DNA from 4 places in the Streptomyces changchenzhani genome. Region 4 is predicted to be linked to each of the others. Evidence: riboswitches for the same ligand, from Rfam matches in the RefSeq annotation. Region 4 holds a riboswitch; each other region holds the start of a gene.
The links. Region 4 has a riboswitch for cyclic di-AMP ahead of ABCR94_RS34910 (LysM peptidoglycan-binding domain-containing protein). Riboswitches for the same ligand answer to the same signal wherever they lie in the genome.

Region 1: it holds a riboswitch for cyclic di-AMP, as region 4 does, so the genes downstream of both, ABCR94_RS28670 (M23 family metallopeptidase) here and ABCR94_RS34910 (LysM peptidoglycan-binding domain-containing protein) in region 4, are expected to answer to the same signal.
Region 2: it holds a riboswitch for cyclic di-AMP, as region 4 does, so the genes downstream of both, ABCR94_RS25220 (C40 family peptidase) here and ABCR94_RS34910 (LysM peptidoglycan-binding domain-containing protein) in region 4, are expected to answer to the same signal.
Region 3: it holds a riboswitch for cyclic di-AMP, as region 4 does, so the genes downstream of both, ABCR94_RS17935 (M23 family metallopeptidase) here and ABCR94_RS34910 (LysM peptidoglycan-binding domain-containing protein) in region 4, are expected to answer to the same signal.

The regions. Positions count from the first base shown of each region.
Region 1 is NZ_JBDHNH010000010.1:40,520-46,294, forward strand. It holds gene ABCR94_RS28655 (SIMPL domain-containing protein) at 1-13, opposite strand, end outside; gene ABCR94_RS28660 (carbohydrate kinase family protein) at 200-1,081, shown strand; gene ABCR94_RS28665 (SGNH/GDSL hydrolase family protein) at 1,149-1,940, opposite strand; gene ABCR94_RS28670 (M23 family metallopeptidase) at 2,149-3,105, opposite strand; cyclic di-AMP (ydaO/yuaA leader) riboswitch at 3,109-3,285, opposite strand; gene ABCR94_RS28675 (hypothetical protein) at 3,571-3,768, opposite strand; gene ABCR94_RS28680 (tyrosine-protein phosphatase) at 3,887-4,699, shown strand; gene ABCR94_RS28685 (DUF6126 family protein) at 4,738-4,950, opposite strand; gene ABCR94_RS28690 (helix-turn-helix domain-containing protein) at 4,952-5,563, opposite strand; gene ABCR94_RS28695 (aspartate aminotransferase family protein) at 5,635-5,775, opposite strand, start outside.
Region 2 is NZ_JBDHNH010000008.1:242,436-248,210, forward strand. It holds gene ABCR94_RS25210 (M23 family metallopeptidase) at 1-82, shown strand, start outside; gene pcrA (DNA helicase PcrA) at 174-2,675, opposite strand; cyclic di-AMP (ydaO/yuaA leader) riboswitch at 2,948-3,110, shown strand; gene ABCR94_RS25220 (C40 family peptidase) at 3,110-4,321, shown strand; gene ABCR94_RS25225 (TnsA-like heteromeric transposase endonuclease subunit) at 4,587-5,312, shown strand; gene ABCR94_RS25230 (TnsB C-terminal domain-containing protein) at 5,312-5,775, shown strand, end outside.
Region 3 is NZ_JBDHNH010000005.1:213,465-219,239, reverse strand. It holds gene ABCR94_RS17950 (bifunctional acetate--CoA ligase family protein/GNAT family N-acetyltransferase) at 1-689, opposite strand, end outside; gene ABCR94_RS17945 (HPr family phosphocarrier protein) at 842-1,123, shown strand; gene ABCR94_RS17940 (GntR family transcriptional regulator) at 1,282-1,965, opposite strand; gene ABCR94_RS17935 (M23 family metallopeptidase) at 2,223-3,041, opposite strand; cyclic di-AMP (ydaO/yuaA leader) riboswitch at 3,055-3,215, opposite strand; gene ABCR94_RS17930 (M16 family metallopeptidase) at 3,438-4,820, opposite strand; gene ABCR94_RS17925 (M16 family metallopeptidase) at 4,841-5,775, opposite strand, start outside.
Region 4 is NZ_JBDHNH010000016.1:44,399-50,173, reverse strand. It holds gene ABCR94_RS34920 (FtsB family cell division protein) at 1-365, opposite strand, end outside; gene eno (phosphopyruvate hydratase) at 504-1,787, opposite strand; gene ABCR94_RS34910 (LysM peptidoglycan-binding domain-containing protein) at 2,028-2,717, opposite strand; cyclic di-AMP (ydaO/yuaA leader) riboswitch at 2,721-2,891, opposite strand; gene ABCR94_RS34905 (transglycosylase family protein) at 3,154-4,077, opposite strand; gene ABCR94_RS34900 (cytochrome P450 family protein) at 4,190-5,527, opposite strand; gene ABCR94_RS34895 (nucleoside triphosphate pyrophosphohydrolase) at 5,613-5,775, opposite strand, start outside.

The DNA of each region.
Region 1 (5,775 bases), on a different contig from region 4:
TACGTACGGGCATGGGGGTGTTCCTTCCGGAGTCGAAGGGCCATCCCAGCACCGACCACCGCCGGACGAGTGACGCCACTCCCGCCCTGCCCCATCTCCTTACGGCCATACTGAGGTTCGGGGGGACACGAAAGGGGATGCCTTGTCGCACCAACAGCCCCAGCACGAGGAGCAGACGGGCCCCGCGCGGTACGACGTCCTGGTCGTCGGCGGCAGCGGCGTGGACACGGTGGTGCGCGTCGACTCGCTGCCGGTGCCGCTCGCCGATTCCCTCGGGGTGCCGCCCATCCGCGAGTGGCCGGGGCACACCGGCGGCAATGTCGCCGTGGGCTGTCGTGCCCTGGGACTCGGCGTGAAGTTCATCGACTTCATCGGTGACGACAGGATCGGTGAGCAGGTCCGTGAGCGGCTCACCAAGGGTGACGTCGACTTCGAGCCGCTGATCTCACCGGCGGGCACCCGCCGCGCGGTGAACGTGGTCGACGCCTCGACGGGCCGCCGCATGTCGTTCTACGACGCCCGCGACCCGGGTGATCTGCGGATGCCGCGCTCCTTCTACCTGCCGCACCTGCGGCGGGCCCGGCATGTGCATCTGTCCATCATGGATTTCTCCCGCCACCTCCTGGACGACATCGAGGAGCTCGGCGTACCCGTCTCGACCGATCTGCACGACTGGGACGGACTCAGCGACCACCACCGGGAGTTCGCGCTCCGCTCCGACCTGGTCTTCCTCAGCGCGGCGGGCGCGGGTGAGCGTATCGCCGACGTGATGCGCGAGATCCTGCGCGAGGGCCGCGCCGAGACGGTGGTCGCCACGGCGGGCGCGGGCGGCTCGTACCTGATGACGCGGGGCGGCAGCCGCACCCCGCGGCCGGTCCCGGCCACGCCGGTGCCCGGTCCCGTGGTGGACTCCAACGGCGCGGGGGACGCGTACGTCTGCGGTTTCCTGTACGGGCGGCTGGCCGGGCACGACCCCGACGAGTGTGCCCGCCTCGGCGCGCTGGCGGGCGCCCACGCCTGTACGACCGAGGGCAACACCGACCCGATCACGCCGAGCGGTCTGCTGCCCGCCAGGACCTGACCCGGCTCGGGCTCGGGCTCGGGAGAGCGGGTCAGGGCGTCAGGTCGTCAGGTCGTCAGGTCGGAGTTCACAGCGGAAGCAGATCGGGCCGCTTCGCCGCGGCGTGGTCCCCCGAGGACTCGCCGCGCAACCGTCGGCCGATCCACGGCACCAGGTGCTCGCGCGCCCACTGGATGTCGTCCCGGCGAGCGCCCATCGCGCCGCGCGGCACCTGCGGCGGCCACTCCTGGTCCGGGTCGGCCGGTACGTCGAGGCCGAGCACCTGGCCGGCGCGCAGGGCGACCCGGGTGTGGCCTTCCGGGGACAGGTGCAGCCGGTCGGTGTCCCAGGCGTGCATGTCCTGGACGGACTTGAGCGACCACAGGTCGAGCACCGGGCAGTCGTATGTGTCGGCGATGGACCGTACATGCGCCGTGAACGTCGCGATCTTGCCCCGCAGATGGCGCAGCACCGGCATGTGCCGGGTGTCGAAGCCGGTCGTCACCAGGACGGTGCCGACCCTGCCGGTGAGGTCGGCGACGGCCCGCTCGTAGCGCTGGGCCACGTCGTCGGGATCGCTCCCGGGCCGGAGGATGTCATTGCCGCCCGCGCAGAAACTCACCAGGTCGGGCGCCAGCTCCATCGCCCGCGGAACCTGCTCGGCCACGATCTGATCGAGGAGCCGGCCGCGCACGGCGAGGTTGGCATAGCGGAATGTGTGCTCGGGGACACGATCGTCGAGGAGAACGGCCAGCCGGTCCGCCCAGCCGATGTACGCACCGCCGGGTCCGGGGTCTCCGACCCCCTCCGTGAAGCTGTCCCCGATCGCCGCGTACGACCCTACGGTCCCTGCCCTGAATGATCTCGCATCGTCTCCCACGTCGGCCAATCCTCCACTGGACCAAGTGACCTACGCCACCGTAGGGAGGGGTTGACGCCGGTGAGAAAGGACACCGGTCAAGTTTGGGTCAACCCCGGAATACGCCTGATCGACCCCGGTCAACACGTACGCCCCCTTCCGGGCCGGCGTGCGGCGCGGAAGGGGGCGTAAGGAAGGCGATGCCCGGTGCCCGAAGAGGGGACGTGCGTCAGACGGAGACGCCGTGGCCGCGCAGGTAGCCCAGCGGGTCTATGTCGGAACCGTAGCTCGGGCCGGTCCTGATCTCGAAGTGCAGGTGCGGTCCTGTGGAGTTGCCGGTGCTGCCGGAGAGACCGATCTGCGTGCCGCCGGTGACGCTCTGGCCGGACGAGACGGACAGCGAGGACAGGTGGGCGTACTGCGAGTAGCGGCCGTCGTTGTGCTTGATGACGACCTCGTTGCCGTACGAGCCGCTCCAGCCCGCGGAGACGACGGTGCCTGCGCCGACGGCCTTGACCGAGGTGCCGCTGGACGCGGAGAAGTCGACGCCCGTGTGGTAGCCGCTGGACCAGCTGCCGCCGGAGGCGCGGTAGGGGGTGGTGACGCCCGCGGAGACCGGCGCGGTGAAGCCGGAGGAGGACGCCGCCGTGGAGGCGGTGCCCGCCGACTCGGACTTCTCGGGCTGGCTCGCGGAGGAGGAGGACTGCGAGGAGGGCGACTTCGGCTGCGCTGCGGGTGCGGCGGCCTTGGCCGACGACTGGGCCGCGGACGACGGGGCGGCGCCTGCCGCCTTCGCGCCGATGCTGAGCTTCATGCCCGGCATGATCAGCCCGGGGTTGTCGCCGACGGTCGACCGGTTGTCCTCGTAGAGCTTCTGCCAGCCGCCGCGCACGTTCTGCGTCTCGGCGATCTTCGACAGGTAGTCGCCGGAGACCACGGCGTACGTCTTGCTACCGGTCTTCTTCGGCTGCTGCTTCTGCTGCGAGATCTGCGAGGCGGCAGCGGCGGGCGCGGCCTTCTCGGGAGCCACGGCGGGGGCGGTTGCCGGTGCGGCGTTCTCCGCCGCGTTGGCACCGGTGGCAGCGATGAACGGAAGCGCGAGTGCGGCTCCGCCCGTTCCCGCGGCGACGAATCCACGGGTGATCGAGTTGGACCTCGGGCGGCGGTGCTTACCCTTTGCGGGCATGGCGAATTTCCTCTCCGGCGCCTACGAGGTGAGCTGTCGGGTTCGGACTGGAGATGCCCGGCCACGCGAATGCGCGACTTAACCCCGAGCCGGTCCGGAATTCCGGATACCGGCGTACTACCTGGGTCCCCCGCTCCTGCCACACGTGAGTGTTGTGGGGTTTCCGGGCGGTGGCAGGATTCGGCGATCCACCCGGATTGACGGTGACCGTAAGCCGACGAGGCGCCCCCGAACAAGCCGATCGGGACAATCGGCCATGGCTGGTCATCGCCCTGCGGCGGTCCCACGGGGAATTGTCGTCACACTCCGTGGACTACGGATCTCCACGCCCCGCCCACGACCTGGTATTCGGCTTCACGGCTTCGCCACACACCGTCACGAATATGATCCTGCTCACCAGCAGGCCCGCAATCCCCCTTACTCACAAGGGGTGTTACCCACAAATAGACCGATTCGCCCGAAGTACTAGACACCTCCCGAAGCGCGCCACCGTTGTACGAATTCGCCTGCCGCCCGGCGCCCTTCCTCCACCAGCGCGTCACGCTCGTCCGGCGCGATCCCGAAGTCGGTGATCCGCACTCCGGCGCAGTCGACGACCAGGGTCCGCTGCCGGACGCCGGACCGTTCCAGGTGGGTCTGGTCGCGGCCGACCAGTGCCGTCACCACCACTTCCCCGGGCGGGCACGGCCGAGACGACGATTGCCTCAAGTACTCATGTCGTATCGTCGAATGGTGCCCAGATCGGCGAGCAACGCCGACGGCAGACACTTCAGGAGCCACCGTGACGCAGCAGCTGCCGCAGGTCCCGTCGACAGAGCCCGACCTTGCCGGAGTGCGCAACTTCCGTGATGTGGGTGGCCTGCCGACCGTGGACGGCCGGCGGGTGCGGCACGGTGTGCTCTTCCGCAGCGGGCACCTGGCGCACGCCACCGCCGCCGACGCGGTGTTCCTCGACTCACTCGGCCTCCACACGATCTTCGACTTCCGCAATGAGGCGGACCAGAAGCTGGAGGGCCCGGACGTCGAGCTGGCGGGCGTACGCAATGTGAACCTGCCACTGACCGACCCGGCCGACGGCGCCGTGTTCTGGAAGATGGTCCGCGACGGCGACCTCGACGAGCTGCGCGAGATCCTCGCGGACGGCAAGGCCGCGGGCCGGATGTCCGACACGTACCGCGAGATCATCAAGGAGCGCACCGGCGAGCACAGCCGGGTGCTGCACGCACTGGCCGAGGACAGCGTCCCGGCCCTGATGCACTGCGCGGCCGGCAAGGACCGCGCGGGGCTCTCGATAGCGGTGTCGCTGCTGGCGGTCGGTGTCGAGCGCGAGGCCATCGTGGCCGACTACCTCAAGTCGAACGACCTGCACCGCCGCTACAAGGTCAGCCGCAGCGACAACTCCCCCGTCGGGATGTCCCCCGAGGTCATGGAGCTGCTCAGCCCGCTCTTCGAGGCCCGCGCCGAGTACCTCGACGCCGCCTTCGAGACCATCGAGGAGGTCTGGGGCGGCACCGAGCGTTACCTCGCGGAGGGCCTGAGCGTCTCCCCCGAGACGCGCGAGCGGCTGCGGCTGCGGCTGCTCGACGCGGGCTGAGCGCTTCGCTGCTCCGCTTCGGTCGGCGCTCGACTCGGTCAGCGCTCGGCGCCGAGCGTGAAGAGCAGATAGACGAAGGCCGCGAAGAGGTGACCGGCGACCACGTACACGAAGAGCCGGATCATCAGCCCCCTGGGGAACTTGTCCTCGACGATGCCGCGCTTGGCGGGCCTCACACCCGCCTCTTCGCCGGCCTGCTCGTCGTCGGCCTTCTCGTCGATGGCCTTCTCATCGATCGTTTCGTCCGGCATGTCAGATCTCCTGAGGTAGGCAGAGCCCGGCGGCGGCGCTCTGCAGCAGCGTATGGACGAACAGAAGATCGACCCCGTCCGCGTGGGTGGCGGCGATGCGGTGCGGGGTCAGCGAGTCGAAGTGCGCGCTGTCCCCGGCAGCCAGCAGATGCACGCTCTCGCCGAGGGCCAGCCGCAGCTGCCCCGACAGGACATACAGCCACTCCTCACCCGGGTGTACGCGCACCAGGTCGCCCTGTGCGCCGTGCGGGACATGCACCCGCAGCGCCTGCATGGCGCGCCCGGAGCCGCCCGCCCGGTGGTACGTCCACCCGCCGGCCTCCGTGGCCTGCGCCTCGCCGGCCCGCAGCACCGCGTCGCGGTCGGGCGCACTCTCGCCGAGCAGCGCGGAGACCGTCGTACCGTAAATACGGGCCAGGGTGAGCAGCATCGGCAGCGACGGCTGGCGGTGTCCGGTCTCCAGGCGGGACAGGTGCGCGGGCGAGAGCCCGGCGCGCCGGGCGGCGGCCTCCAGGGTGAGGCCACTGTGCCGGCGCAGGTCGCGCAGTCGCGGGGCGACCGACGGCAGCCCGTCGGGCGCCTCGTCTTCGAGGCGGGGGGTCATGCTGTCCATTGAGCCAGACCCATTGCCTCAGAGGCAAATTTCTTACCCCTGAGGCAAAAGCGCGGGCTTCCCGTCCCCGGCTACCGGTTGGCGACCGCCTGTTTCACCAGTGTCCTGCCGAAGTCCCACATCAGGCCGCCGCCGCTGTGCGCGTCGTCCATGACCGCGGTGAAGGCGTCGACGAACCGGTCGACCTCCTTCTCCCCCACGGTCAACGGCGG
Region 2 (5,775 bases), on a different contig from region 4:
GCACTTCGAGGTACGTCCCGGCGGCGGCGCGGCGATCGACCCGCTGTCGTGGCTCCGCAGCCACAACATCGACCCGACCTGAGCCCGGCACCGTAAGCCCCGAGCGCAAGGCGAACAGGCCGCGGCCCAGCCCCCCGTCGGCGCCCGCCCCGGACGCCCGCCCCCGGCGTCCGCTAAAGCTTCTGAACCGGCGCGTACCGCAGCAGCAGCTTCTTCGGCCGCTCGTCGCCGAAGTCGATCGTCGCCTGGGCGTCCGATCCCGTCCCCGTCACCGTCACGACCGTCCCAAGGCCGAACTGGTCGTGCGTGACCCGGTCCCCGACCGTCAGCGCGATCACCGGCTTGTCCGAGGACCGTCGCGTGGCGAAGCCCGAAGGACCGGAACGCCCGCCACCACCACCGGCGCCCCCGCCCCGCGTGGACGAGGACGAGGAGGAGAACGTCGACGTGAGCGAGGAGGACGACGACCGCGAGGAGCCGATGCCCGAGACCGGGCCCGCCGGAATCTGCGCCCCCGTCCGCTTCCACGTCAGGTGCTCCTCCGGGATCTCCTCCAGGAACCGCGACGGCGGGTTGTACGAGGGCTGTCCCCACGCGCTGCGCATCGTCGACCGCGTCAGATAGAGCCGCTCACGCGCGCGAGTGATCCCCACGTACGCCAGCCGCCGCTCCTCCTCCAGCTCCTTGGTCTGTCCGAGCGCGCGCATGTGCGGGAAGACCCCGTCCTCCATACCCGTCACGAACACCACAGGGAACTCAAGGCCCTTGGCCGTGTGCAGCGTCATCAGCGTGATGACGCCGGAACCGTCCTCGTCTTCGTCCGGGATCTGGTCGGAGTCGGCGACGAGCGCCACCTTCTCCAGGAACTCCGCGAGCGTCCCCGGATTCTCGCCGTCGGCCCGCTCCTGCTCGAACTCCAGGGCCACCGCGGCCAGTTCCTGAAGGTTCTCGATGCGCGTCTCGTCCTGCGGGTCCGTCGAGGCCTGCAGCTCGGCGAGGTAACCCGTGCGCTCGAAGACGGCCTCAAGCACCGTGGCGGGCCCTGCGCCCGCCTCGACGACCGTGCGCAGCTCCTCCATCAGCGTGTTGAACCGCTTCACGGCATTCGTCGAGCGGGCCGCCATGCCGTACGCCTCGTCGACGCGCTGGAGCGCCTGCGGGAAGCTGATCTTCTCGCGCAGTGACAGCGCGTCGATCATCGCCTCGGCGCGGTCGCCGATGCCCCGCTTCGGTACGTTCAGAATGCGGCGCAGCGGAACGGTGTCCTCGGGGTTCGACAGGACGCGCAGATACGCCAGGACGTCCCGGACCTCCTTGCGCTCGTAGAAGCGGACTCCGCCGACGACCTTGTAGGGCAGGCCGACCCTGATGAAGATCTCTTCGAAGACACGGGACTGCGCGTTCGTACGGTAGAAGATCGCGATGTCGCTGGCCTTTGCGTCGCCCGCGTCGGTCAGGCGGTCGATCTCCTCGGCGATGAACTGCGCCTCGTCGTGCTCGGTGTCCGCGACATAGCCGGTGATCAGGGCGCCCGCTCCGGCGTCCGTCCACAGATTCTTCGGGCGGCGGTTCTCGTTTCGCTCGATGACGGCGTTGGCGGCGGTGAGGATCGTCTGCGTGGAGCGGTAGTTCTGCTCCAGCATGATCGTCTTCGCGTTGGGGTAATCCTCCTCAAACTGGAGGATGTTACGAATGGTGGCCCCGCGGAAGGCGTAGATCGACTGGTCGGCGTCACCGACGACGCACAGCTCGGCCGGGGCCTTGTCCTCACCGGACGGACCGACCAGCTCGCGCACGAGGGTGTACTGCGCGTGGTTGGTGTCCTGGTACTCATCGACCATGACGTGCCGGAAGCGCAGCCGGTAGTGCTCGGCGACGTCCGGGAACGCCTGGAGCAGGTGCACCGTGGTCATGATGATGTCGTCGAAGTCCAGCGCGTTGGCCTCGCGCAGCCGCGCCTGGTACATCGCGTACGCCTCGGCCAGCATCTTCTCGAAGCCGTCGGCGGCCTGACCGGCGAAGGTCTCCTCGTCGATCAGCTCGTTCTTCAGATTCGAGACTTTGGCACTGAAGGCCTTAGGCGGGAACTTCTTCGGGTCGAGATCCAGATCGCGGCAGACGAGCGCCATCAGGCGCTTCGAGTCCGCAGCGTCGTAGATCGAGAACGAAGACGTGAAGCCGAGCTTCTTCGACTCGCGGCGCAGGATACGGACGCACGCGCTGTGGAAGGTCGAGACCCACATCGCGCCCGCGCGCGGGCCGACGAGCTCCTCGACGCGCTCCTTCATCTCGCCCGCGGCCTTGTTGGTGAAGGTGATCGCGAGGATCTGGCCGGGGTGCACACCCCGATTGGCCAGCAGATACGCGATCCGGTGGGTCAGCACCCGGGTCTTGCCCGAGCCGGCCCCCGCCACGATGAGCAGCGGCGAACCGGCGTGCACGACAGCGGCGCGCTGCTCCTCGTTCAGCCCGTCGAGCAGCGCGGCAACATCCGTCACGGGGCGCGGTGCGCCGCCACGGTAGTACGCGTCCCTGGGCGCCGGGGGCGCCGCGAAGGCACCCTCGAAGAGGTCGTGCGGGACCTCCTCCGCGGCGTGCCCCTCGGGGGGCGGCGGAGTCGCCTCCGCCGTCGGCTGGAGGTCGGCCAGGAAGCTGTCGTCAAAGAGGCTGCTCATCGTTCACCAAGTTTAGGCGGGCCCACTGACACCCCGCCCCGGAATGCCCGCGAATCCCGTCGGCGACGGCCGTACCGGGCCGCGCCGACCGCTTCGCCAACCGCATTCGTCCGTGACCTCCGCCACATCTCCACCCCTCTCACGCCACCTCTACATCAAGGTAACGAAAACGTATCGGGCATATCGAACATCGGGCTTCCCAGCGGTCACACGCATTGGCTAGCGTGCTGCGTCGGGCGGCTTGTACCTCCACCGGCGATCGGCGCCGGACCGAGTCGCCCACGCCGAATTCGTACTGCCGCAAGGCAGTTCGGAACCGGGGACCCACACGCACCACTGGGGTGAATCGGTCCGAGTTCCCCACGGACCGTAGGGCAGCCTTCCGTTCCGCCCGAACCCGACAGCTAACCCGGTAGGCGGTCCACGGAAGGAAAATGCCGACCTTGGCATCGCATCGCAAATCGCGCACCCGGCTACGTACCACCGCACCCGCCGTCGGTATGACGACGGCCGCCATAGCCTCCATCAGCCTGCTGGGGCAGAGCGCCCAGGCCGCGCCGAATGAGCCGAGCCCCAATCCGACCGTCGAGGAAGTGCAGAAGAAGGTCGACGACCTCTACCGGCAGGCCGGAACCTCCACCCAGAGCTACAACAAGGCGAAGGAAGCCACCGAGGGCCAGCGCAAATCGGTGGACGGACTGCTCGACGACGTCGCCAAGCGCACCGAGAAGCTCAACGAATCGCGGCGCAAGCTCGGCAACTACGCCGCCGCGCAGTACCGGTCGGGCACGGTCACCCCGACCGCGGCGCTGCTGCTCGCGGACAGCCCGCAGCAGTACTTCGACCAGAACCAGCTGATGGACCGCATGACGGAACGTCAGAAGTCGTACATCACCGACTACGAACAGAAGCAGGAAGAAGCCTCCAAGGAGCGCGCCGAGGCGACCCGCAGCCTGGAGAAGCTCACCGAGTCGCAGGCCGCGCTCAAGGCCTCCAAGCAGGACGTCCAGAAGAAGCTCGCCAAGGCGCGCGAGATGCTGTCGGATCTCACCGCCGAGGAGAAGGCCCGGCTCGCGGCGCTGGAGAAGGAGCGGGAGGCCGAGGCCACCCGCAAGGCCGAGGCGAAGGCCAAGGCAGAGGCGAAGGACAGAGCCGACGCCGAGCGCAAGCGCCAGGAGGAAGCGGCCCCGCAGGAGGACGGCGCGGGCAGCGGCACGGGTACGGGCACCGGGACGGGCTCAGGCACCGCCCCGGGCACGGGTACGGGCGGCGGCAGCGAGTCCGGTGGCGCGTACGCGGCCAAGGCCGAGAAGGTGCTGGCCTTCGCCCGCGCCCAGATCGGCAAGCCGTACGTCTGGGGCGCCGCGGGCCCGAGTTCGTACGACTGCTCCGGGCTGACCCAGGGCGCGTGGAAGGCCGCGGGCGTTGATCTGCCGCGGACCACCTGGGACCAGGTGGAGGTCGGCACACGGATCGCGACCGACGACCTGAAGCCGGGTGACCTGGTCTTCTTCTACGACGACATCAGCCATGTCGGCATCTACATCGGCGACGGCAAGATGATCCACGCGCCCAAGCCCGGCGCGTACGTCCGCGAGGAGTCGATCTACTACATGCCGATCTACGGCAGCGTGCGCCCGGCGTAGTACACACCGCGCACTGTAGGGACTCAATAGATCTGTCGGATTCTCAACGTTCTGTCGTCAACTTGTCGTTTCCGACACGCTATTGAGAATCGCTCCGGCGAGTGACCTTAGGGCCCTGGAGGCGACTTCAGGGCCCGCTCTCGCATGGTACGCCGCAGTGGCTGGGCAGTCTCACCCTGGATCACGATCGGTGGTCACTTGGTTGCGTACAGCAGGGGTGGCGGTGGCAGATCGTTTGGGCCGTACGGCGGTTTCGGGTGCCGACATGATCGAGGTGCGGTACCGGCAGGCGGACGGAGGGTTCGCAGAGACGACGTTGGACCGGCTCGTGGTGACGGAGGTAGCAGCCGGACTGCCAGTGAGGGAATTCCGCTGGTACAAGGGGCGTCGGCACTACTCGGGCTGGTATCACTCCGCGACGGGTGATCGCTTGGTCGCCTACGAGAGCCGCCTGGAGCTCGCGCGAATCTTGCTGGCGGACTTCGCCCGGGACGTGGTGGGGATCGCTGCTCAGCCCTTCCAGGTGGTCGGGGACGACGGTGGTCGCAGACGCCGCCACGTTCCGGATCTCCTGCTGGTACACGCCGATGGGCTGGTGACGGTCGTGGATGTCAAGGCTCCGCATCGCATCGAGGACTCGAAGGTGGTCGCACAGTTCACCTGGATGCGGGGGCTGTGTTCTTTGCGAGGCTGGGCTTTCGAAGCCTGGACGGGCACCAACCCGGCTGTCATGGAAAACGTGCGGTTCCTGGCCGGCTACCGGCGTCGGCAGGTCATCGAGTCGCGGCTGCTTCCCGAAGTGCTGGAGGCCGCACGAGTGCAGGCCACCATCGGCGGTATCGAGAGGGCTCTGTCCCATCGGCATCTCGTTGATGTGGTCCGCCCGGCCCTGCTGCATCTGATGTGGTCGGGCGCTTTGTCTGCGGACCTTTCGGAACCCCTGAGTGCGCGGACATCGGTTCGCCTCGCCGGTGAGGAGGACAAGGGCTGATGAGCGGAAATGCGGTCACTGTGTTTCCCGGCTCTCGGCTCGCGTTCTGCGGCGAGGTCGTCGAGGTCGTGGAGTTCAACCACCGTGGTGTGACCATCCGCAATACGCGGACTGGCGAGTTCACCACGGTCTCGGTGGGCCGCCTGGCGGCGGGCGCCCGGATGCAGAGCGAGGGTCTGCCCGGACCGATGGACAGCGCCGGTCTGCTGTTGGCGTCGTTGTCCCGGCAACAGCGTGATGAGCTCAGCGAGCGGGCCGGACATGTCCGTGAAGTCCTGACCGGCTACCGGTCAGGTTTCGCGGAGGGCGCTCTGCCGGGTGAACCTCGGGCGGGATTCGCGAGCGACAGGTCGTTGCCACAAAGGATCGCGTCCAAGGCCTCCGAACTGCGGGTTGCAGCTCGGAGCGTGGAGCGCTGGGCTGCCGCCTACCAAGGCGGAGGCGAGGCCGCGCTGGTGGATGC
Region 3 (5,775 bases), on a different contig from region 4:
CCGGTGCCGATGACGGCGACCGCGCCGGGGGCGAGGAGGCGCTGCACGGAGCGGGACTCGGCGCGTTGCTCGCGGGAGCGCTGCACGGCCAGCGAGCGGTCGGTCGGCTCCAGGTCGAATTCCAGGCGTACGACGCCGTCCTCGAAGCTGCGCTTCTGGGTGTAGCCCGCGTCCGTGAACACTTTGATCATCTTGGAGTTGGCGGGCAGTACCTCGGCGGCGAAGCGCCGGATCCCGCGCTCGCGGGCGACCGCCCCGATGTGTTCGAGGAGGGCGGAGGCGACGCCGCGACCCTGATGGGCGTCCTGGACGAGGAAGGCAACCTCGGCCTCGTCCGCGTCGGGGCCGGAGGCCGGGCGGCCCTGCTCGTTGATGCGGTCGAACCGCACGGTGGCGATGAACTCGCCGCCCACCGTGGCCGCGAGGCCCACCCGGTCCACGTAGTCGTGATGGGTGAAGCGGTGGACGTCCTTGGCGGACAGCCGGGGGTAGGGCGCGAAGAACCGGTAGTACTTCGACTCGTCCGAGACCTGCTCATAGAAGCTGACCAGCCGCTGTGCGTCATCGGCGGTGATGGGCCGGATCCGCGCCGTACCTCCGTCGCGCAGCACGACGTCGGCTTCCCAGTGAGCCGGGTACGCGTGGTGCCCGTTTTGAACCGGCGGGGCCTGCTCCAGCGGGGGCTGCATGAAGGCAGCCTACGGGTAGCGGGCGCGCAGGGAGCGGGGCAGGCTGAGGCAGGCCGGACAACTCCCGCACAGGGGGCGAAGGTAGGGTCACCGCAGTCCGCACACCGTGAGAGACTGGTCTAGACAACCGTTAGAACATGAAGGGCTACACCATGGTTGAGCGCCGCGTCACCGTCGGCTGGGCCGAGGGCCTGCACGCCCGGCCCGCCTCCATCTTCGTCCGTGCCACGACCGCGTCGGGTGTCCCCGTGACGATCGCCAAGGCCGACGGCAAGCCGGTCAACGCCGCTTCGATGCTCGCGGTGCTCGGTCTGGGCGCGCAGGGCGGCGAAGAGGTCTTGCTCGCTTCCGAGGCCGATGGTTCCGAGGCCGCACTCGACCGGCTGGCGAAGCTGGTCGCCGAGGGTCTCGACGAGCTGCCCGAGACCGTCTGACGCGACTGTCCGACGCGTACGACACGTGCAGAAGAGCCGTGGCGCCCCCGAATTCGGGGGCGCCACGGCTCTTCTAATTTCGAAAGCGCTACGGCGCTGAATTCGGGCAGCAGGAAAATGGCCCCGCCAATTCACTTTCTTTGTATACGGCGCGCCTGTTAATTACGGCCGCCCACGGTGTTTACGGCGTGTTGCGAAGTCCTCACCTGTTCCGGTGCCGGATGGCGCAGCCGGTGCGCCGGGACCGCGCGTTCGGCATGCAGCGCGGTCAGCGCCCTGGCCCGCTCCGCGTCGCCGCGCGCCACCGCGTCCACGATCGCGCCGTGCTCCGCCCAGGACTCGACCGGACGGGCGTGCTGCTCTACGGCGTACATCCAGGTGACCTTGTGCCTGAGCTGGGTGAGCAGGGCCGTCAGGCCGGGGCTGCCGGAGGCCTGGGCGAGGGTCTCGTGGAACCAGCCGCCGAGTGAGCGCAGATCCTCGCCCTGCCCCCGGCGGGCCCGCTCCTGACCCAGCCTGACCAGGCCGCGCAGCACCTTGAGGTGCGCGTCGGTGCGCCGCCTGGCGGCCCGTGCGGCGCCCAGCGGCTCCAGCAGCGTCCGGACCTCCAGGAGGTCGGCGGCCTCCTGCTCGGTGGGCTCGGCGACGCAGGCGCCCGCGTGCCGTCGGGTGGTGACGAACCCTTCGGACTCCAGGGTGCGCAAGGCCTCGCGCACCGGGACGCGCGAGACGCCGTAGCGGCGCGCCAGCAGCTCCTCGGTGAGCCGGCCGCCGCGCGCGAAGACACCGGAGACGATGTCGTCACGAATTGCCGTGCATACCGAATGCGCGGGAATGCGCATGGCCGAACCTCCGCCTTAATCCCCGCGAAACGCGGTCGATCCACTCCTGTTCTGCGACTCTATTGCAGCAACCGCGAATTTCCGATGGGCAGCCTGAATTCATGGATATCTTTCGGCCATCCCCGAAGGACTGTGTACGGGCAGAGGTACGCACGGTCGCACCGCGTACGCCGAAGGCCCCGGCGGGAAGCCGGGGCCTTCGGGAATGCTCAGTGCGGCGGGCAGCGGGCCGGCCCTCAGGGGCCCGCTCGGCGGTCTCAGGCGTTGACGCCGTGTCCGCGCAGGTACGCGACGGGGTCCATGTCCGAGCCGTACTCGGCGCTCGTACGGGCCTCGAAGTGCAGGTGCGGTCCTGTCGAGTTGCCGGTCGAGCCCGAGACACCTATCTGCTGGCCGGGCGTGACGGCCTGGCCGACGGTGGCGGTGATGGACGAGAGGTGGCCGTACTGCGTGAACGTGCCGTCGTTCATCTTGACGACGACGTTGTTGCCGTACGCGCCTCCCCAGCCGGCCTCGACGACGGTGCCCGCGCCGACGGCCACGACGGAACTGCCGGACGCGGCACGGAAGTCGACGCCGGAGTGGCTGCCGGAGGACCAGAGCGAGCCGCCGGACTTGTAGCCGGTGGTCACGGCGGAGCCGGAGACCGGGAGCGTGTACGAGGTGAGGCGCTTGCGCTCGGCGGCACGCGCGGCGCGCTCCTTGGCCTCGCGCTCGGCGCGCTGCTTCTTGGCCTTCGCCTCGGCCTTGCGCTCGGCTTCCGCCTTGCGCTCCGCGGCGGCCCTGCGCTCGGCCGCGGCCTTGCGCTCGGCCTTGTCCGCGGCCTGCTGCTGCGCCTTGGCCTGGGCGGCTATCTGGTCGGCCAGGGAGTCGTTGATGTCGATGGCCTGGGTCAGGCCGGTGTCCTCGACGGAGAGGGCCGCGCCTGCGCCCTTGCCCTCGGCGGCGACGGCCGGGGAGGCGAGCGTTCCGATGACGCCGGTCGTCGCGAGGGCGGCAACGCCTGCGATGTTCGCGCCTCTGCGCGTCATGCGGCTGGGACGCCGGTGCTTACCGGTGGTGCGGCTGAACGCCATGGAGGGGCTGGTCCTTTCCTTCCTTCTCGCCTACCGGGTTAGCTGACGGGTTCGGAGCAGGAAGGTCTCCTACGGGCCCCTCCGGGGTACGGAGGCGTCCGATTCACCCCAGGGACTGAATGGGTCCCCGGCTCCCCAGGCTCGCGCCTGACGGGGACTCGGCGATGACTGTCCGGTGCCGCGGCTGCGGCTCATGCTGACGGACAGCCGGACCGACGCTAAACGGCACATCTTTCAATCACCAAACAGACAGAGCGTTTTGTAACGCACCCCACATACCAGACAGGCAACCACCACAACAAAACGGACATATGAGAAGGACCCCGGCGGCTTGTTGGCCACCGAGGTCCCTCTACGTCCCGCTATGCGCCTCTATGTGAGTGAGGTAGTACGGACTCAGCCCGTTACCACCGTCACGTCACCGATACCGAGGGCCCTGACGGGCTCCTCGATCTGCGACGCGTCCCCGACGAGCACCGTGACCAGACGGTCCTCGGGGAAGGCGCTGACGACGGCCGCGGTGGCCTCCACCGTGCCCGTCTCGGCGAGGCGTGCGTACAGCTGGGCCTGGAAGTCGTCGGGCAGCTGCTGCTCGACCTGATCGGCCAGCGTGCCGGCGACCGCGGCGGCCGTCTCGTACTTGAGCGGCGCGACACCCACCAGGTTCTGGACGGCGACATCGCGCTCGGCGTCCGTGAGGCCGCCGGCCGCGAGGGTGCGCAGCACCTTCCAGAGGTCGTCGAGCGCGGGTCCGGTGGACTCGGTGTCCACCGAGCCGCTGATGGCGAGCATCGCGGCGCCGGTGGCCGCGCCCTCCGAGGAGGGCGCGGCGGAGCGCAGCACCTGGCCGAAGGCGCGCACGCCGTAGGTGTAGCCCTTCTCCTCGCGCAGGACGCGGTCGAGACGCGAGGTGAGGGTGCCGCCCAGGCAGTACGTACCGAGCACCTGGGCCGACCACACACGGTCGTGCCGGTCGGCGCCGATCCGGCCGATGAGCAGCTGCGTCTGCACGGCGCCCGGCCGGTCCACGATGACGACGCGGCCCGTGTCGTCGGCGGTGATCGGCGGCACGGGACGGGCCGGGGCGGTGTTGCCCGTCCAGACCCCGAGGGTCTCGGCCAGTACGGCGTCCAGGTCGACACCTTCGAGGTCACCGACGACCACGGCGGTGGCCGTCGCCGGGCGCACATGCGCGTCGTAGAAGCCCTTGACGCCGGCGGCGTCGATGCACTTGACCGTTTCCTCGGTGCCCTGGCGGGGGCGCGACATGCGCGAGGTGGCCGGGAACAGCTCCTTGGAGAGCTGCTTGGCGGCGCGCCGCGACGGGTTGGCCGCCTCGTGCGGGATCTCGTCGAGCCTGTTGGCCACCAGACGCTCGATCTCGGCGTCCGCGAAGGCCGGTGCGCGCAGCGCGTCGGCCAGCAGGCCGAGCGCCTTGGGCAGCCGGGAGACCGGGACCTCCAGGGAGACCCGGAGGCCGGGGTGGTCCGCGTACGCGTCGAGGGTGGCGCCGCAGCGCTCCAGCTCTGCGGCGAACTCCTCGGCGGAGTGCTTGTCGGTGCCCTCGGAGAAGGCCCTCGCCATGATCGTGGCGATGCCGTCGAGGCCCTCGGGCTCGGCCTCCAGCGGGGCGGCGAGGAAGATCTCGACGGCCATGACCTGCTGGCCGGGGCGGTGGCACCGCAGCACGGTCAGGCCGTTGGGCAGGGCGCCGCGCTCGGGGGCGGGAAAGGCCCACGGGGTGGCGGTGCCCGCGCCGGGCTGCGGGTGGAACGTCATGCTGACGGCAGCGGTGTCGGTCACAGGTCCGCCCCTTCCTGCTCTTCGGTCTCGTCGGCGGCGTCCGCGTCGGCCTGGGTGGGTTCGTACACCAGGACCACCCTGTTGTCCGGGCGGAGCCTGGCCCTGGCGGCTGCCTGCACCTCTTGCGCGGTGACGTCCAGCACGCGCCCGACCGCGGTCAGTGCAAGCTGCGGGTCGCCGAACAGGACGGCGTAGCGGCAGAGTTCGTCGGCGCGGCCGGCGACCGTGCCGAGCCGGTCGAGCCACTCGCGCTCCAGCTGGGCCTGCGCGCACTCCATCTCCTCGGGCGTGGGGCCCTCGGCGGCGAACTTCGCCAGCTCCTCGTCGACAGCGCGCTCGATGTCGGGAATCTCCACACCGGCCGACGTCTTGACGTCGAGCCAGCCGAGCGAAGGCGCGCCCGACAGGCGCAGCAGACCGAAGCCGGCCGCGACGGCCGTGCGGTCACGCCGGACCAGCCGGTTGTGCAGCCGGGAGGACTCGCCGCCGCCGAGGACGGTGAGCGCCAGATCGGCCGCGTCCGCCTCGCGGGTGCCGTCCTGCGGCAGCCGGTAGGCGGCCATCAGCGCGCGGGCCGGGACGTCCTCCTCGATGACCTCGCGCAGCTCCGAGCCGATGATGTCGGGGAGGGAGCCGTCACGCGGGGGCTGCTTGCCGTCGTGGGACGGGATCGAGCCGAAGTACTTCTCGATCCAGGCGAGCGTCTGCTCGGGGTCGATGTCGCCGACGACCGAGATCACCGCGTTGTTGGGCGCGTAGTACGTACGGAAAAAGGCCCGTGCGTCTTCGAGCGTCGCGGCGTCCAGGTCGGTCATCGAACCGATCGGCGTGTGGTGGTACGGGTGCCCCTCGGGGTACGAGAGGGCGGTCAGCTTCTCGAATGCCGTGCCGTAGGGCACATTGTCGTACCGCTGGCGGCGCTCGTTCTTGA
Region 4 (5,775 bases):
ACGGTGTAGCCCGTCTCCCCCGGCTTCACCAGGTGCAGGTGCTCCCGGGCGAGACGCTCGACGTACGCGTCGTCCTGAAGGCGGGCCTTCTCGTCGCGCAGTTCCTCGACCCGGCCGCCGGCCTCGCGCATCCGCTGCTGCTCCTGGGCAATCTCGCCGCGCTGCGACACGTACTGCCGCATCGGATAGGCGAGCGCCACGATCAGTGAACAGAGCACAAGCACAAGCAGCGCGGCCCGGCCGGTGAGCCGGGAGCGCCGGGCCTGGCGGCGGTTCTGGGAGCGGTAGACGCGGGCGGCGGTCTGCTCACCGAGCAGCTTGAGCCTGGTCGCGGTGGAGAACCGGTCCCGGTTCTTCCCAGCCATGGCCTCGTCTCCCCTTTACGCAGGCGTACGCACGCCCACGCACGGACGTCCCCGGACACGGTACGGGACCGAGTGCGGGGACGTACGTACGACAGGGCGGTCGGCCCCGGATACTGCCTACTGCCTGCTCTCTACTGCCTACGCGGTGCGGAAGCGCGGGAACGCGCTGCGGCCTGCGTAGACCGCGGCGTCGTCGAGGATCTCCTCGATGCGCAGCAGCTGGTTGTACTTGGCGACACGGTCCGAACGGGCCGGGGCTCCGGTCTTGATCTGGCCGCAGTTCACCGCGACCGCGAGGTCGGCGATGGTGACGTCCTCGGTCTCGCCGGAGCGGTGGCTCATCATGCACTTGAAGCCGCTGCGCTGGGCCAGCTCGACGGCGTCCAGCGTCTCGGTGAGCGAGCCGATCTGGTTGACCTTGACGAGGAGCGCGTTGGCCGAGCCCTCGTCGATGCCGCGCGCGATGCGCTCCGGGTTGGTGACGAAGAGGTCGTCGCCGACGATCTGGACCTTGGAGCCCAGCTTGTCGGTGAGGACCTTCCAGCCCGCCCAGTCGTCCTCGTACAGCGGGTCCTCGATGGAGACCATCGGGTACGCGGCGACGAGCTCCTCGTAGTACTCGGTCATCTCGGCGGCCGAGCGGGACTTGCCCTCGAACTCGTACTTGCCGTCCTTGTAGAACTCGGAGGCGGCGACGTCGAGCGCGAGCGCGATCTGCTCGCCGGGGATGTAACCGGCCTGCGTGATGGCCTCAAGGATGAGGTCGAGCGCGGCGCGGTTGGACTCCAGGTTCGGGGCGAAGCCGCCCTCGTCGCCGAGGCCGGTGGACAGACCCTTGGTCTTCAGCACCTTCTTGAGGGTGTGGTAGACCTCGGCGCCCCAGCGCAGCGCCTCCGAGAAGGACTCCGCGCCGATCGGCGCGATCATGAACTCCTGAATGTCCACGTTGGAGTCAGCGTGCGACCCACCGTTGAGGATGTTCATCATCGGGACGGGCAGCAGGTGCGCGTTCGGACCGCCGAGGTAGCGGAAGAGCGGCAGGTCGGACGCCTCGGAAGCGGCGTGCGCGACGGCGAGCGAGACACCGAGGATGGCGTTCGCGCCGAGCGAGCCCTTGTTCTCGGTGGCGTCCAGGTCGAACATGGCCTGGTCGATCAGGCGCTGCTCGGTGGCGTCGTAGCCGACGAGCTCCGGGCCGATCTGCTCGATGACGGCGAGGACTGCCTTCTCGACGCCCTTGCCGTGGTACCGGTTCGGGTCACCGTCGCGAAGTTCGATGGCCTCGAACGCACCGGTGGAAGCACCGGAAGGAACAGCAGCACGACCGGTGCTGCCGTCGTCGAGGCCGACCTCGACCTCGACCGTGGGATTGCCTCGGGAGTCCAGGATTTCCCGGGCTACGACGACGTCGATGGACGGCACGAGAGCATCTCCTTATGGGGTGTGACGCTAGGGGTGCAGGGTCACTTTGGCCTTGCGACAAGAGCCTAACCGGCCCGGGGGCATCGGCCAGCCGATCGCCCGTTCCCTGGGACAAGAACGCGCACTTGTCAGGGCAAATAATGACGAAACCCCGGCCCGGCGCGTACGGGGGAGAACGCGCCGGGCCGGGGTGGTTCTGTGGGGCGAGCCTCTCAGCCGCTCAGCTGCTCAGCTTCGAGCTCACTTGAGGTGCAGCTGCTGGCCCGGGTAGATGACATCGGCGTCGGTGACGATGTCCTTGTTCAGCTCGAAGACCTTGGCCCAGCCGCCCTTGACCTTCTCGGCCTTGGCGATCTTGCCGAGGGTGTCGCCGGACTTGACCTTGTACTCGCCGTCGCCCTTCTTGATCGGGGCGGCGGCCTTGGTCTCGGCCTTCGGCGCGGTGCGGACCTCGCTGCGCGAGGCGGGCTGCTCGGCCTGGCGCGGGGCGGCCTGCTCCTGCTGCGGCTCGGCCTGCTTCTGCGAGCCGGAGGTGTCGACGTTCGGGTCCACACCGTCGTTGGTGAGGCCACCGGCGCCGGCGCAGGCCCAGGCGCCCGGGCCCTGGATGTCGAGAAGACGCTCGGCAGCGGCGATCTGCTGGCTCTTGGAGGCCTGGGCGGCGCTCGCGGCGTACTGCGTACCGCCCGCGGCGGCCCAGCTGGACGGCGAGAACTGCAGGCCGCCCGAGTAACCGTTGCCGGTGTCGATGGACCAGTTGCCGCCGGACTCGCACTGGGCGACGGCGTCCCACGTCTCGACGGAGGCCGCCGAGGCAGAGGTCGCACCCAGCAGCGGGGCGGCGATGACAGCGCCGCTGACGCCGGCGAGCGCGGCAACGCGGGTGGCCTTGGACGGGCGACGGTGCTTGGCCTTGCTGGAAAACAGCATGTGACATCTCCTCACCGACGCCTACGAGGTGAGCTGTCGGGTTCGGGCCAAGTGAGTGCCCGGCTGCACGTACTGGTGCGCAGCTTTACCCCTAGCCGGTTCCGGTTCGTCTCTCGACGGCCGGGCCCGGCGCTTACCTGGGTCCCCCGCTCCTGCCTACGGCGCTTTACGCGTCGGTTCCCCCCGACCGACGGCAGGATTCGGCGTGACGGTCGACGGGGCCCGCGGTGGCGAGCGGTCCGACCGTAAACACACGACTCCCTGATGTCCAAAGGCGAACATCAGGGAGATACCGCCCTTACCTGCTTCTACGGCAAGGGCATCCGTGCAGGTCAGAGGTGACGCGAGGAGGGCTCCTCGGTGGAACACACCAGTTGGGGCAAAGAGACCCTTGTCTCACCAGCTCCAAACTGGGACATTCAACCGCGAACTACCCCTACTTCGCGGTCAGATCGAGGCTCTGGCCAGGGCGGATGAGGTCCGCGTCGGAGCCGACAACGTTCTCGTTCGCCTCGTAGATCGCCGACCAGCCGCCGGACACGTCGTGCGTGTCGGCGATGGTCCAGAGGCTGTCACCGGACTGGACGACGTACTCGCCGTCCGCGTCACGTACCGATCCGTCACCTCGTGAGGCATGACGGCCTGATTCGCGAGATTCATCCGTATTTCCGGTGGACGCTTCGGCGCTCTTGCCGGGCTCGGCGGCCTTGCCGCCGCGGTGCTTGCCCTGGGTAGCGCCCTCGTCGGCGGTGGGCGTCGCGGACTTCTCCGCGGGCGTACGAGGGGTCTGGGAGGGCGTCTCGGACGCGGGGGGCTCGGTCGGGTCGGCAGGCTTGGCGGAGTCGTCCGCCTCCGGCTTCGCCGATCCTTCCGCCGATCCTTCCGCCGATCCCTCTGTTCCCTCGGACTCGTCGGCCTTGGTCGAGTCGGGCGCCTCGGACGGCGTCGGCGCGGTGGTCGCCCCGTCGCCCGGCGCGGCGTTGTCGCCCTTCGCCAGGCCCGAGATCACCGAGCAGCTGGGCCAGGCCTGCGGACCCTGGTCGGCGAACACCTTCTCCGCGACCTGGATCTGCTGCGAGCGGCTGGCGAGGTCGGCGCGCGGCGCGTACGCCGTACCGCCGAAGTCCTTCCAGGTGTCCTGCGAGAACTGGAGCCCGCCGTAGTACCCGTTGCCGAGGTCGGCGCTCCACATGCCGCCGCTCTCGCATTCGGCGACCCGGTCCCAGGTGGCCGCCTCGGCCGCGCCTGCGCTGGTGGCGCCGAGCAGTGGGATGGCGATGGCGGAGCCGGCGACTCCCACCGCTACAACGAGGGCCGGAGCCTGACGCGGGCGGCGATGCCGGCCGTTCGCGGAGAGCATGCAGTTGCCTTTCGAGTGACGGCTGAGATGACGGTGAACGTAGCCGTACTCGAACGTTTGTTACAAGTCGATGCAGCAGAGATCACGTGAAGGTCTCAACATTGACGTTCCGTCACTCCCGTTTCATCCCGAACTCGACCGGAAGCGTGCGCAGTCCGCGCATGATGAGTCCCCCACGCCACCGCAAATCATCATGATCCACCGCAAGCTGTAGGTCAGGAAGGCGCCGCAGCAGCGTCGCGAGAGCCGTCTGCCCCTCCAGCCGCGCGAGCGGCGCGCCGAGGCAGTAGTGGATGCCGTGCCCGTACCCGAGGTGCTGGTTGTCGGTCCGTGAGAGGTCCAGCGTGTCCGGGTCGCTGAACCGCTCCGGGTCGCGGTCGGCGGCTGCGAGCACGACCAGTACGGGGTCGCCCGCGGCGATGTCCTCGCCGCCCAGCGTCAGCGCCTCGGTGGCGTACCGCCAGGTCGCGAGCTCCACCGGGCCGTCGTAGCGCAGGAGTTCCTCGACGCCGGTGGCAAGGAGCTCCGTATCGCCCTCGGCCAGGGCGCGCTGGAGCCGCTCGCGCTGAACGGGATTGCGCAGCAGCGCGTATACACCGTTGCCAATGAGGTTGACCGTCGTCTCGAAGCCCGCGAAGAGGAGGATGAAGGCCATCGCCGCGACCTCGTTCTCCGTCAGATGCTCACCGTGGTCACTCGCCCGGATCAGACCCGAGATCAGGTCGTCGCCCGGTTCTTCCCTTTTACGGTGGATCAGTTCGGCCAGGTAGTTACGCATCTTCTTCACCGACCGTGCGACGCCGCCGCGCGGGCCGCCACCGTGCCGGATCATCATCCCGGCCCAGTCGCGGAAGTCGTCCTGGTCCTCGCGCGGCACACCGAGCAGGTCGCAGATCGCATAGATGGGGAGCGGGAAGGCGAAGTCGTGGATGAGGTCGGCCTCACCCTTCTCCACGAAGGCGTCGATGAGCTGGTCCGTCAGCTCCTGCACGCGCGGCGCGAACGCGGCCACCGTGCGCGGTGTGAACGCCTTCGCCACCAGCCGCCGCAGCCGGGTGTGGTCCGGCGGGTCGATGTTCAGCAGATGCGTCATCAGGTCGGCCTTGCGCTCTCCGGGGATGCCGGTCTTCCCCTTGGAGTGCGCGGACCCGGTGTGGTTGGCCGGGTTCTTGGAGAGCCGCTGGTCGGCGAGCGCGTGGCGCGCGTCGGCGTACCGCGTCACCAGCCAGGCCTCGACCCCGCTGGGCAGCGTCGTGCGGTGCACGGGGGCGTGCTCGCGCAGCCAGGCGTAGGCGGGGTACGGGTCGGTGGCGAACTCCCAGGTGAAGAGTTCGGGCGCGGACGCGGGGAGGTTCTGCTGGTGCGGCACGCCGTCGACCGTATCGGGCGCGCGACGCAGGTCCGACCCGGGCGCCACTCGGGCCCCGCGGCTGCCCGAACTGGGCGCCATACGGACCCTGCGCGGGCCCGACCCGGGCGCCACCCGGACCCCGCGCCGCCCCGGCCCCGCGTGGGACCGGGGGCGGGTCGAGTCCCTACTCGGCCGCGCGGATCGCGTCCCAGTACGTGCGGGCCGCGGCGCGCAGGGCGGCTTCCGGGTCGGTGCCGGCTGCCTCTGCTCGTACCGCCATGGCCAGCAGCTCGTATCCGATGCCCTCGCCCTTCGGGAGCGCGATGTCCAGGCCCGCCTGGCGTACT